DNA from 2 places in the Clostridium cellulovorans 743B genome. Region 1 is predicted to be linked to the other one. Evidence: riboswitches for the same ligand, from Rfam matches in the RefSeq annotation. Region 1 holds a riboswitch; the other holds the start of a gene.

Region 1 (6,205 bases):
TGAACTAATACAAATAAAGACGTAAAATCTCTGAAATGAACAGAATTAATTGTTCATTTCAGAGGTTTTTTATGTAGTAACAATTGAGCAGTGTTACTGTTGATTGTTTCCAGTCAATAAAAAGATTATAGTGATATATTATAATTACCTACTATGTATAACAAACCAACTATTATAGTTCATAAACGAAATCAATTATTTTTCCTTTTCCTAAAACTCTTCCACCAGTTTGAATAAAAAAAGTATTGCCTTTTTAACATGGTCTTTAACCCATTCATATGCTTCTTTATTGATAGTGGGCATTCGAATTAATAATCTATAATTTTCTCCACGTTTAAGTCCTTTAATTTTTTTATCAAATACATATTCTCCTGAAGACAAGAGATTATTTCCATTTGTCCATCCATGAACTAAAGAAAATTGCTATATGTGCTATGAATTTGTAGTTCATGCCAACCTAATTGTGTTTCATTTTATAAGTAATATAATGGGAATATATCAAGGAAATACAATAAAGGATCTATTAAGGAGGATTTAAAAATGGAGAAATCAAAAAAACTATTTGTTATTGGAAAGAGACCAACAAGGACAATGATAATTGTTACAGCTGTATTAGCTATTATTGCAGGGCTAGAAGCAGGTTTCTATTTATGCAAACTATGTAAGGTGGAGGATTATAAAATATCAGCACCTATAGTTATTTTAGCAACTGCGGCAATCTTTTTCTTGATTTATGTTCCAACAATAGCAAACTGTATAAAACATTGGGATATAAGTGAAAAGTATATAGAGCTTTACAGAGTTAATAAGTATGGGACTCAATGGAAGTATGTATATGGCATATTAATTGGTAAAGAAGAAAAGTTTGCAGACAAAATAGAATTAAGTGAAATTAAAAGTATCAAGCTTTATTGGACTACAATGTTTAGTTATATGGTAATGATGATGCACCCTATTTTTTTCCGCGTCACTTTAAAAGACGGAACCGTTATAAAGTTTCTTTCATTAGTAACTTCAAATGATAAAAATTATGTAGCAGCTGTAAAACATTTAAAAGAAAAATGCAATATAGAAATAGAGGATGAGCATGATTTGCTATCTGTAATAGAGGATCCAAATAGAAGCCTTAATGAATATATAGATGAAATTGAAAGAGCAAGTGTTAAGGCTAAGAGGTAATTCAAAGGAACTCAGCGATGAGTTCTTTTTCTTTTTAGAATTTATGGATTTAAGATGCAAGCATTATTGAGAGTTATATATTTTAAGAAATTACAGACATGAGCAAATGTTGCATTTAATGTATAATAAAGAATGAGATTGAATTAAAATACATAAATGCAACTACAAAGGAGTGATTGATTGAAAAAGTCAAAGAAATTATTTGTTGTTGGAGATAAAAGTTCAAAGACTGGAATAATTTTTATTTCGTTAATAACATTTTTTTTCGTAGCAGTACAAATCGGAAATAGTGCCAATACTTTAATAGGATTCAATAAAAATTGGGGCATTTTTGCAGGAATTTTATTTGTGATAATAGGAGTTTTTGAAATACCTGTAGTGGTAGCAACGTGGAAACATTGGGATATAAGTGAAGAGTACTTGGAATACTATGATAACAATGATTATTTCCAGCAATGGAGATACTTAATTAGTATTTTCAAAGGCAGAGAGGATGTCTGTGCATTCAAAATTAGATTAACGGAAATTAAAAGTATTAAAATCTATTGGAATAGGCAGTATGCACATTATTCAACTATAAATTATACGATTTATTTCGGTGTAGCTTTGAAGGATGGGTCGATTTTAACTTTTCGATCATTAATTGGTTCAGATAAAAAGGGGTTTTTAGATGCCTTAAATTATTTAAAAGAAAGATATTTTATTGAAATAGATGATGCGTATAACGTACTAGGTGTACTAGCAGATCCTAACCAAAACCTCCATGAATATATCCAAAAAATCGAAAAGAATAGATTTTTGGGGGAGGGAATGAAGGATGATTAAGATTATTTTAAGTTTAAAAAATCAAGACTTAAAGAGCCTTTTAAAATCTGAAATTCAAAAATCTTTAAGGGATTATCCCAAAAAGATTATTTTTGCTCATGAGGATTATATTAAAGATGATTCAAATAGCGAGAACTTATTATTTTTCTTTGAATTAGTGGATAGCAGTGATATTAAGAAGGCTGAGCTGATGAAGGAAAGAAATGAGGCTGATTGTATTATTTTCTTAAGTGAAGATGAAACTTTAGTTTTTAAATCCCTAAGGGTAAAGCCTATACAGTTTATTCGTCTGAATAATTTTGATGAAGATTTCAAGAATATGATTGAAGTATTAATAGACTACTTACAAAATACCGATAGAGTATTAACTTTAAAATCTGGGACAACTATCTTTAGACTTAATGTGAAAAGTATTATTTTTATTGAATCCTTTGGGCATTATTTATCTTTCCATGCTATTAATGGAAATTATCAAGTTAGAGGTAAGCTATCAGATATTATAGAAGAAATCAATAATCCATATTTTATAAGAACTCATAAGTCTTATATTGTTAATATTAGCTTCGTGGAAAGGGTATTATCAGATAAGTTGATCTTAAAGAGTGATCTTGAGGTTCCAATAGGAAGAAATTTCAAGGATGAAGTTATAGAAAGTTATCATAAATTTGCTACATAGAATACAGGTACATTAACTATTATAAGTAAATGTGAAAACATATTGACAAAATAGAAAAATGTGGTTATAATAAAACACATAAAACATATAAGTTTACTAGAGAAAAGTATTAAGGAACTAAAGTAAAAAAAGCCCTTTTAAAAAAAATGATATTATTAACCTTATCAAGAGAAGCCGAGGGACTGGCCCTAAGACGTTTCAGCAACCACACTTTAAAGTGATGGTGCTAAATCCAGCAGATTAAATTCTGAGAGATGAGGATGAATTTTTAATTAGACTGTTTTTATGAACAATATCCATCTAATTCAGATGTTTTTTTTTTATAAATAACATAAATTCAAATAACGTCTTACATTGAATCCATATGGCGCTTATAAATTTAATTTAGATTTTCAATTTTAATATATAGAATTTCAAAAGTAGTTAAATGTTTTATAAAGATATTTGCTTTAGAAAGAAGTTGTTCCTAAAAGTTTAGATATAGATTCACCTTTCACCAAGGATATTAATATGATATTAGTATGCAAAAAGTGAAAGTGGAGAATCGGGGTGTCTATGGAATGGTAAGGAGCAATAATAATTACCAAGGCAACAGAAACTACCGGAGTAAAAAGGATTATCAAGAGACGAGCGGTTATTCTAGTAATTATCAAAGTAGTAGAAGTTATAAAGGCAATAATGCTCAGCAGAATAACGATGTCCAGCAAAATGGTAATGCTGAGCAAAGTAACAATGCTTACAGAAGTAATAATACTCAGCAAGGCCACAACAATATGCATCAAAGGAACAAAACTAAACAAAGCAACAATACACAGCAAGGTAGTAAAAAAAATCAAAACAATAAACCTTATGAAGGCTATCAGCAACGTAAAAGTAAGAATTGCCCGGACAATATTCATTATTTTGGTAAAGGCTACAGATTTGAGAGAAACGGTTGGATATATATTCACATTGAAGGAGAACCATATAAGCGTGGTTTTCAGCATGGATTCTTACTTGCAAAAGAAATTAAGGAAATTATGGATAACTTAAAGTTCCTAACTTACTGGAATACAGGTAAGGAGTGGAGTTTTTTTGTTAAGGAAGCAGAAAGACAGTTTACGAATAGGCTTGATATAGAGTATTTATATGAAATAAAAGGTATAGCTGATGGCGCATATAAGGCAGGGGTACAAGTAACTTGGCAAGAAATTCTTGCATGGAACGGTTATGGTGAACTTATAGATTTTTGGTGGCCTTATAGGAATAATGGGGTAGTTGGTAGCAATTTAGCAAGAGCCAAAGGCCGTTGTTCAGCTTTTATTGCCACTGGTTCTGCTACAAAAAATAAAAAAATACTTTTAGCACATAACACTTGGGAGAACTTTGAAACTGGGCAGTATCTCAATATAATTATAGACATTGTACCTAAAAGAGGTAATAGGATTTTGATGCAGACGGCTCCAGGATATATAGATAGCTTTAGTGATTTCTTTGTCACAGGTTCAGGACTTTTAGGCGCGGATACAAGTATTGCTGGTTTTATGAAATATAATCCTAACGGAATCCCTCAGTTTGTGAGAATTCGTAAGGCTATTCAATATGCTGATGATATGACTGGTTTTGTTGATATTATGAAGGAGAGAAGCAATGGTGGATACACTAGTATGTGGCTCCTAGGAGATATAAAAACTAATAAAATTCTTCGATTTGAACAAGGTCTAGAGTACTATAATGTAAAAACTTTGGAGGATGGCTATTTCATTGGATTTAATGCACCAGAAGATCCGAGAATCCGCAATTTAGAAGTGGAAAACAGTTGTTATACAGATATTCGTGATCATCAAGGAGCAAGAAGAGTTCGACTTACACAACTACTGGAACATCAGTTAGGAAAGTTGGATATAGAAGCAGCAAAGGATATTTTAGCTGATCATTATGATGTTTACTTAAATCAGAGAATACCGTCTTCTAGAACTATTGATGGTCATTATGAATTGGATGATCAAAAGTATCCAAGTCTTGCAGGGTCACCACCACCATTTTCACCTCAAGGCACATTAGATGGGAAGATAATAGATAGCGATCTCGCTAAGATGATGGCATTTTGTGCTAGGTGGGGAAATTCCAGTGGCATGCCTTTTATTACTCACGATTATTTTGCGAATCATCCTCAGTGGAATCATTTAAAGGGGCATCTTAAGGATAGATTTACTGAGAAGTGGAGCAAGTTCAGGGTTGGTGAAGGTGGATGTTAAAACCTAAAAGACTTAAGACTGGGGATACCATAGGTATTGTGTCGCCTGCAACAGGAATGGATAAAAGTGATATCTGGCGAGCTGTTGAAGCTTTTGAAGGCTATGGTTTTAAGGTGAAGGTGGGGCAACATGCTTACGATAATTATTACTATCTTGCAGGTTCAGACAAAGCTAGAGCAGCGGATTTAAATACTTTTTTTGCTGATCCATCAATCGATGCAATCTTCTGTAGCCAAGGCGGTTATGGTTCCCCAAGAATACTAGATGAAATAGATTATGAAGTTATAAGACAGAATCCTAAGATATTTATAGGTTACAGCGATATAACTGCACTTCATCTTGCAATTTATAAGAAAGCAGGACTTGTGACCTTCCATGGACCTAATGCCACTGGAATTTATGGTGAATATGCCACAAAATACAGAATGGGATATCTTTTCAAGGCCCTTTGCTGTGAGCGGCCAATAGGGAAAATTATAATGGCTGATCCAGATAAATATCTAGTTAAGGTTACTCCAGGAAAAGTAAGTGGAAAAACTATAGGTGGGAATTTATCATTGATCTGTGAGCTTATTGGTACTCCTTATGAAGTTAATACGGAAGGAAAAATATTATTTTTAGAAGAGATTGGCTCGGATATTCAAGATATAGACAGTAGATTGACACAGCTTTTGAACACGGGAAAACTACAAGCAGCATCTGGCATCGTCATAGGTGAGTGTACTGATTGTACTTCAGATATATATGATAAGGGCAGAACTTTGGAAGACTTGATTTTTGATAGAATAGGAAACCTTGGTATACCAGCCATTTGGGGACTTCCAATAGGACATACCCATGACCTGGCTACGATTCCTATAGGAGTAAATGCCACTTTGGATGCAACAAAGGGGGAGTTTATTATTCTAGAGACTGCCACGGAGTACTATTCATAAGATGATAAATAGCCATGAAAAGAATTAATTTTTGTTATGACTGTGGGTATCTATAAAAGCCTAGATAATCTTTTGGTGATTAGCTAGGCTTTTTTTAGGTTCTTAGATTGTAGTGCATGGCCATATTTTGGTCTAACCATGAAGACCATTGATTTGGAGTTCCATATTTTCTATAACAACATCATAAATATCACCTAATGAAGCGCAATATTCAAGGACTTTCCATGGCGTATTTGTGTGAAAGTGTATTTTTATCAGCTCATCATCTCCAACTGCAAGTAAACTATCACCTTCAATGTTTTTGAATTGGGACGTAAAAACACCGCAAAATTCAATTTTTAATAATGCGATGT
Region 2 (6,205 bases), 2.4 Mb from region 1:
ACAGGACAAACTGAAAACAGGAGGTGTTAATAATGGATAAAATTAAAGATCCTAATGAAAATAAACTGAAGGCATTGCTTAAAAAAGAGAGTTTCTATTTAATCCTCTTTGTGTGTATTTGCGTAATAGCTACAATAACAGGAATTGTAGTTACCAGAAATAATAGTAACAAAACTATTGAAACATCTGTAGAGGAGACTGAGGACAAAGCAGCGGCTAGTACGGCTATAAGCAATTCAACACTGGTTAAGAAATCAGCATCAGAAATAGCTGCAAATGCAAGTGAAGATAAAGTCACATTTACAAAACCTATAGATGGTAAGGTTATTATTCCTTATTTAGGGGTTGATGGAATGTATCCTACAAAGGAAGGTAGCAAAAGTACTTTAGGTGTCTACATAGAAGCAAAAGAAGAACAAAAAGTTGTATCTGCAGCAAAGGGTAAAGTTGAATATGTTGGTGAAGATGTAAAAGGAAATGGAACAATAGTAATAATTGACCACGAAAATGGATATAAAACAATATATGGAAACTTATCAAAAGCTTTAGTTGAAGCAAATAGTACGGTAGAAGAAAAACAGGAAATCGGCATAACTGGAAATAGTTCTAAGTATACACATACTTTTAAGGAATTGGAACAATGTCCTACAGCACTGTATTTACAAGTGCTTAAAAAGGATTCAGAAAGCAAGTATGTTGATGTTAACCCAAAAGATTATATAAAAGACCTTGAAGTAGCAGGTTAATAAATAATATTCGTTAAGCCATTTTCAAGGTGAAAGTGGCTTAACAAAAGACTAATAGGAGGGCTTAAAGGTGAAAGATTATATAGAAGATAGAGTATTAGATGTTGCTAAATACATTATTACTTCGAAAGCTACGATAAGAAAAACTGCTAAGGTATTTGGGGTAAGTAAAAGTACTATACATAAAGATATGACTGAGAGATTACCTCAAATTAATCCTCAAATAGCTGAAGAAGCAAAAATTATATTAGATTTAAATAAATCTGAACGACATATTAGAGGCGGAAAGGCAACTAAATTAAAATATAAAGCTATTGAAGGTTAAGCTTTTTCTTATTATAATTAGAAAGAAAGCTTTGTAAAAATTTGATGAAATATTAAGTATAAGTTTTCTTTAAAATATAATAGGTAGGAGTGGTTTTATGTTCTTTAAGGTCGGTACAGACCTAGGAATTGATTTAGGGACAGCAACAGTTTTGGTATATATGAAAGGAAAAGGAGTAATACTTAAAGAACCATCAGTAGTAGCTGTAAATAAAACGACTAGACAAGTTTTGGCAGTTGGTGAAGAGGCTAGACAAATGATTGGAAGAACACCAGGGAATATTGTAGCAATACGTCCATTAAGAGATGGTGTTATTTCAGACTACGACATTACGGAAGTTATGTTAAAGGCCTTCATGAAAAAAGCAATTGGTAAAAGAAGGATTTCTACACCTAGAGTAGTTATATGTATCCCTTGCGAAGCTACAGAGGTTGAAAAAAGAGCGGTTAAAGACGCAGCGACTAATGCGGGAGCTAAGAAAGTAAAGCTTATTGAAGAGCCACTTGCAGCAGCCATTGGCGCAGGGATAGATATAACTAATGCTAGTGGAACTATGGTTATAGATATTGGTGGTGGAACTACTGATATTGCAGTCATTTCTTTAGGTGGAATGGTTGTAAGAAAGTCTATAAAAGTAGCTGGTGATACTTTTGATGAAGCAATTATAAAGTATGTAAGAAAAAAGCATAAGCTAATGATTGGTGAGAGAACAGCAGAAAATCTAAAGATAAATGTAGGATCAGCTTATAAAAAAGATGTTGAAAATACTATGGAGATAAAAGGTAGAGACCTTATAACAGGGTTGCCAAAGAATATTGTAGTAACCTCTGAGGAGATGAGAGAAGCACTTTCAGAGTCAGTAATGGCTATTGCTGATTGCGCTCATGCTGTTTTAGAAAGAACACCACCAGAACTTGCATCTGATATTGCAGAACAAGGTATTTATATGACTGGTGGAGGCGCGTTACTTAACGGGCTTGATAAATTAGTTGAAAAGGTTACTAAAGTACCTGTATATGTTGCAGAAGATGCAATCTCTTGTGTTGCATTGGGAACTGGTGAGGTGCTAAAATATATTGAAAAATTAGATAGTACAGGCAGTGATATTGCTATAAAATAAAAAAGGCTATTACATAATGGAGTTTTTCATTATGTAATAGCTTGTTTTATTAATATATATGTTCCCAAAATGGTAGTTCATAACTTATAATAATTGCTTAATGTTAAATGAAGCTTTAGACATAGTTTTATTTTTGGAACTTATATGATTAAAAAAGCAAATAATTATAAAAATATGTTATAGAAGAGACGAGAAATATTTTGTTTCAAAATGTTAATATCTTATTACAGTTTTTTATATAAACTATAAGCATAAATAAGAGTATCTGTAATGACTTCAGCCATATCCATTATTAAGTCTAATCTAATATTTCTATTAGTGAATAATTCGTTATTATCGCAGCTATCAACTATACCTATTATGGATATATCACCAACATCGGGCAAAGTCTTGCCGACACCTTTCCCAGGATGTATAGGGAATGGTCGTATTTGAATTTCTCCTATGTTATCACTACTACCTAAACAAGCATCTATTCCTATAACTGAAGCTTTAGGATGAAGACATTTTATCCTTTTAACACTTTCTTCTAAGTTAAGGGCGTGTATAGGATTCTTTATGGTGCCATAAACTGGCAGGGGGAATAGCTTTTTCTTTAATAAAGTACCTACCAATGGACCAAGACAATCCCCTATACACCTATCAGTGCCAATACAGATGATAATAGTATCATTAGTTATTAGGTCTTTTAAAAAATCTCCGAGTTCACAATATGCACTTTGGTTTAAATAATTAGCTCTAGCTTTTTTCACCTATAACACCCCCATTAACATATATATGTTGGTAAGAATGTTAATATTAGAATTGTGCAAAAATAAAATCATTGTATTAGTGAAAAACGTAAAAAACTATAAAAAAAATAAAGGGAAAAGTATTATAAAAATATGTAAGTTAGTGTCTAAAAATAAGAAAAACATAGTAAATGGTAGATATATTAATGTAAAAAGGTTAAATGGGTGTTTTTCGGCTTGATAAAGTTTCTTAACCAATGTATACTATCTTATGTTGGCACGAGAGTGCAGACGAAATGGTGTAAGAGTATAAATGGGAGCATAGCTCAGCTGGGAGAGCATCTGCCTTACAAGCAGAGGGTCACAGGTTCGATCCCTGTTGTTCCCACCATTAATACGCTGGCATGGCTCAATTGGTAGAGCAGCTGACTTGTAATCAGCAGGTTACGGGTTCAAGTCCTGTTGCCAGCACCACACGGAGGATTTCCCGAGCGGCCAAAGGGGGCAGACTGTAAATCTGTTGTCTCTGACTTCGATGGTTCGAATCCATCATCCTCCACCAAAAAAGATGCTAATTTGTTAGTATCTTTTTTTATTGTATGAAAAAATTACCTGTATTTTAAAAAAATACATTAAATTGTTTGTTTTAATAAATATTGACAAATATCTATTCGATATGATAGAATCGTAATTGTTGAAAATAAAATAAAAGTACTTATCAAGAGAGGTGGAGGGAAAAGGCCCGATGAAACCCGGCAACCAGTGAAATCACTAAGGTGCCAATTCCTGCGATTTAATTTGCAAGATAAGGGGAAATGTAATTATTACCTCTTCTTACGAAGAGTTTTTTTTATATATTATATAGATTAAAAATTAGGAGGTTATACTATGAGAAGATTATTTACTTCTGAGTCTGTTACTGAAGGACATCCAGATAAAATGTGTGATCAGATATCCGATGCAGTGCTTGATGCTATATTAGAAAAAGACCCTAAGGCAAGAGTTGCTTGTGAAACTGCAACTACTACAGGAATGGTTATGGTTATGGGGGAAATTACAACTTCATGCTATGTTGATATTCCTAAGCTTGTAAGAGAAACTGTAAGAGAAATTGGATACACTAGAGCAAAATATGGTTTTGATTGTGAAACTTGTTCTGTTCTTACATCTATAGATGAACAATCAGCAGACATTGCTATGGGTGTTGATGAAGCGTTAGAAATTAGAGGAACTAGTGTTGATGAAATAGAATCTGTAGGAGCAGGAGATCAAGGAATGATGTTTGGTTTTGCTACTACTGAAACTCCAGAATATATGCCTATGCCAATTGCTATGGCTCACAGATTATCAAGAAGATTAACAGAAGTTAGAAAAGAAGGAATCTTGGATTACTTAAGACCAGATGGAAAAACTCAAGTTACTGTTGAGTATGAAGACAATAAACCAGTAAGAATTGATGCTATTGTTATTTCAACACAACACGGTCCTGAAGTTACTCAAGAGCAAATAAGAACAGATTTAATGAAACATGTTATAAAAGCTGTAGTTCCAGAAAATCTTTTAGATGATCAAACTAAGTATTACATTAACCCAACAGGAAAGTTTGTTATTGGTGGGCCACAAGGGGATACAGGCCTTACAGGAAGAAAGATAATAGTTGATACTTATGGTGGTTATGGAAGACACGGTGGTGGTGCTTTCTCTGGAAAGGATCCAACTAAGGTTGACAGATCAGCTGCTTATGCTGCAAGATGGGTTGCTAAGAATTTAGTAGCAGCAGGGGTGGCAGAAAAGTTAGAAATTGAAGTTGCTTATGCAATTGGAGTTGCACATCCAGTATCTATCGAAGTTGATACTTTTGGAACAGGAAAAATTTCAGATGATAAAATTGTTAAAATAATAGGTAAAGTATTTGATTTAAGACCAGGTGCTATCATAAAACAATTAGATTTAAGAAGACCAATTTATAAGCAAACAGCTGCTTATGGACATTTCGGAAGAACAGATTTAAATCTTCCATGGGAACAATTAAACAAAGTTGAAGAGATAAAAGCATTATTATAAAATAAATAAAAAATCAAAGCTAGCAAGGTGGAAATTTCCTCTTGCTAGCCTTATTTTTTATGTGGAAAATTGGAATTATCAGCATCTAATAAAGCTATGGTGTATTAAAAAAAGATTAGTTTAGATTGAGTATGTAAAAAGCATCAAGGGTAGAAGGTTAAAGATGGAATTCTTCAAAGATTTTAAAATTAAATTTGAGGAACTATAAATAATTGGTAGAGGCTCAAATATGAACTCTTTAAATAGATAAGTATAGTTGTGGTATAATTATAAATATGATCAGGTTATTAAACAGAGTGTATATGTTGCATCTTAGCATACTTATTTGAATAAATAAGTTTGTATGTAGTATTGGAAATTAACAAACTGCTAAATGAGAGGTGCTTGATGTTACATATGGGACAAAATGAGCTAAGGTGAGTGAAATGATAGAAATTCAAGGTACTGTTGAAGCTATTGTCTTTCAAAATGAAGATAATGGATATGTAGTTGCAACAATTAAATATGACGATAATAAAGCTACGATTGTAGGGGTTATACCTTATATAGTAGAAGGTCAAACCTTAAAGCTTAAAGGTCAATGGATTAATCATAAGAAATTTGGACAGCAGTTTAAGGTTGAGGAATGTGAAGAGGTATTACCGGATTCTGTTATTGGTATTGAACGATATCTTTCTTCAGGAGTAGTTCAAGGAATAGGACCAGTGACAGCGAGAAAAATAGTTCAGCATTTTGGAAATGATGCTTTGAGAATTATGGAAGAAGATATTGAACGGCTTAAAGAAATTGAAGGAATAGGCGCAAAGAAAATCAAGGTCATAGCTGAGTCTTTTGCTACTCAAAGAGATATAAGAGCTATAATGGTGTTTCTTCAAACTTATGGAGTCACCCCAACTCAATGCAATAAGATTTATAAAAGATTTGGCAATGCAGCTATAGAAATGGTGAAAAATAATCCTTACATATTGACAGAGGAGATAAGTGGAATAGGGTTTAGAACAGCAGATAAAATAGCTAGGAGTCTAGGCATTGAACTTAATTCACCTTACAGAATTCAGAGTGGCATAATATATTTAGTAAAACATTTTTCTTTGCTTGGCAACACATACATGCCTCTTCATAAATTGATAAGTGAGGGAAAAGATATATTAAGTGTTGATGCCCTTGAAATAGAAAAAAATCTACAGGAATGTATCTTAGATTTAAAGCTAAAAGTTGA

Evidence for each region. Region 1 has a riboswitch for S-adenosylmethionine ahead of CLOCEL_RS05390 (C45 family autoproteolytic acyltransferase/hydrolase). Riboswitches for the same ligand answer to the same signal wherever they lie in the genome.
Region 2: it holds a riboswitch for S-adenosylmethionine, as region 1 does, so the genes downstream of both, metK (methionine adenosyltransferase) here and CLOCEL_RS05390 (C45 family autoproteolytic acyltransferase/hydrolase) in region 1, are expected to answer to the same signal.

The regions. Positions count from the first base shown of each region.
Region 1 covers NC_014393.1:1,303,377-1,309,581, forward strand. The annotation lists gene CLOCEL_RS05370 (TIM-barrel domain-containing protein) at 1-8, shown strand, start outside; gene CLOCEL_RS05375 (hypothetical protein) at 541-1,179, shown strand; gene CLOCEL_RS05380 (hypothetical protein) at 1,360-2,004, shown strand; gene CLOCEL_RS05385 (LytR/AlgR family response regulator transcription factor) at 1,997-2,680, shown strand; SAM riboswitch class I at 2,839-2,941, shown strand; gene CLOCEL_RS05390 (C45 family autoproteolytic acyltransferase/hydrolase) at 3,241-4,917, shown strand; gene CLOCEL_RS05395 (S66 peptidase family protein) at 4,911-5,852, shown strand; partial or broken gene CLOCEL_RS22220 (kinase to dihydroxyacetone kinase) at 5,985-6,155, opposite strand.
Region 2 covers NC_014393.1:3,734,588-3,740,792, reverse strand. The annotation lists gene CLOCEL_RS15255 (peptidoglycan DD-metalloendopeptidase family protein) at 33-746, shown strand; gene spoIIID (sporulation transcriptional regulator SpoIIID) at 817-1,071, shown strand; gene mreB (rod shape-determining protein) at 1,169-2,191, shown strand; gene yyaC (spore protease YyaC) at 2,416-2,943, opposite strand; tRNA gene CLOCEL_RS15235 (tRNA-Val) at 3,238-3,313, shown strand; tRNA gene CLOCEL_RS15230 (tRNA-Thr) at 3,321-3,396, shown strand; tRNA gene CLOCEL_RS15225 (tRNA-Tyr) at 3,400-3,484, shown strand; SAM riboswitch class I at 3,635-3,734, shown strand; gene metK (methionine adenosyltransferase) at 3,811-4,986, shown strand; gene recD2 (SF1B family DNA helicase RecD2) at 5,412-6,205, shown strand, end outside.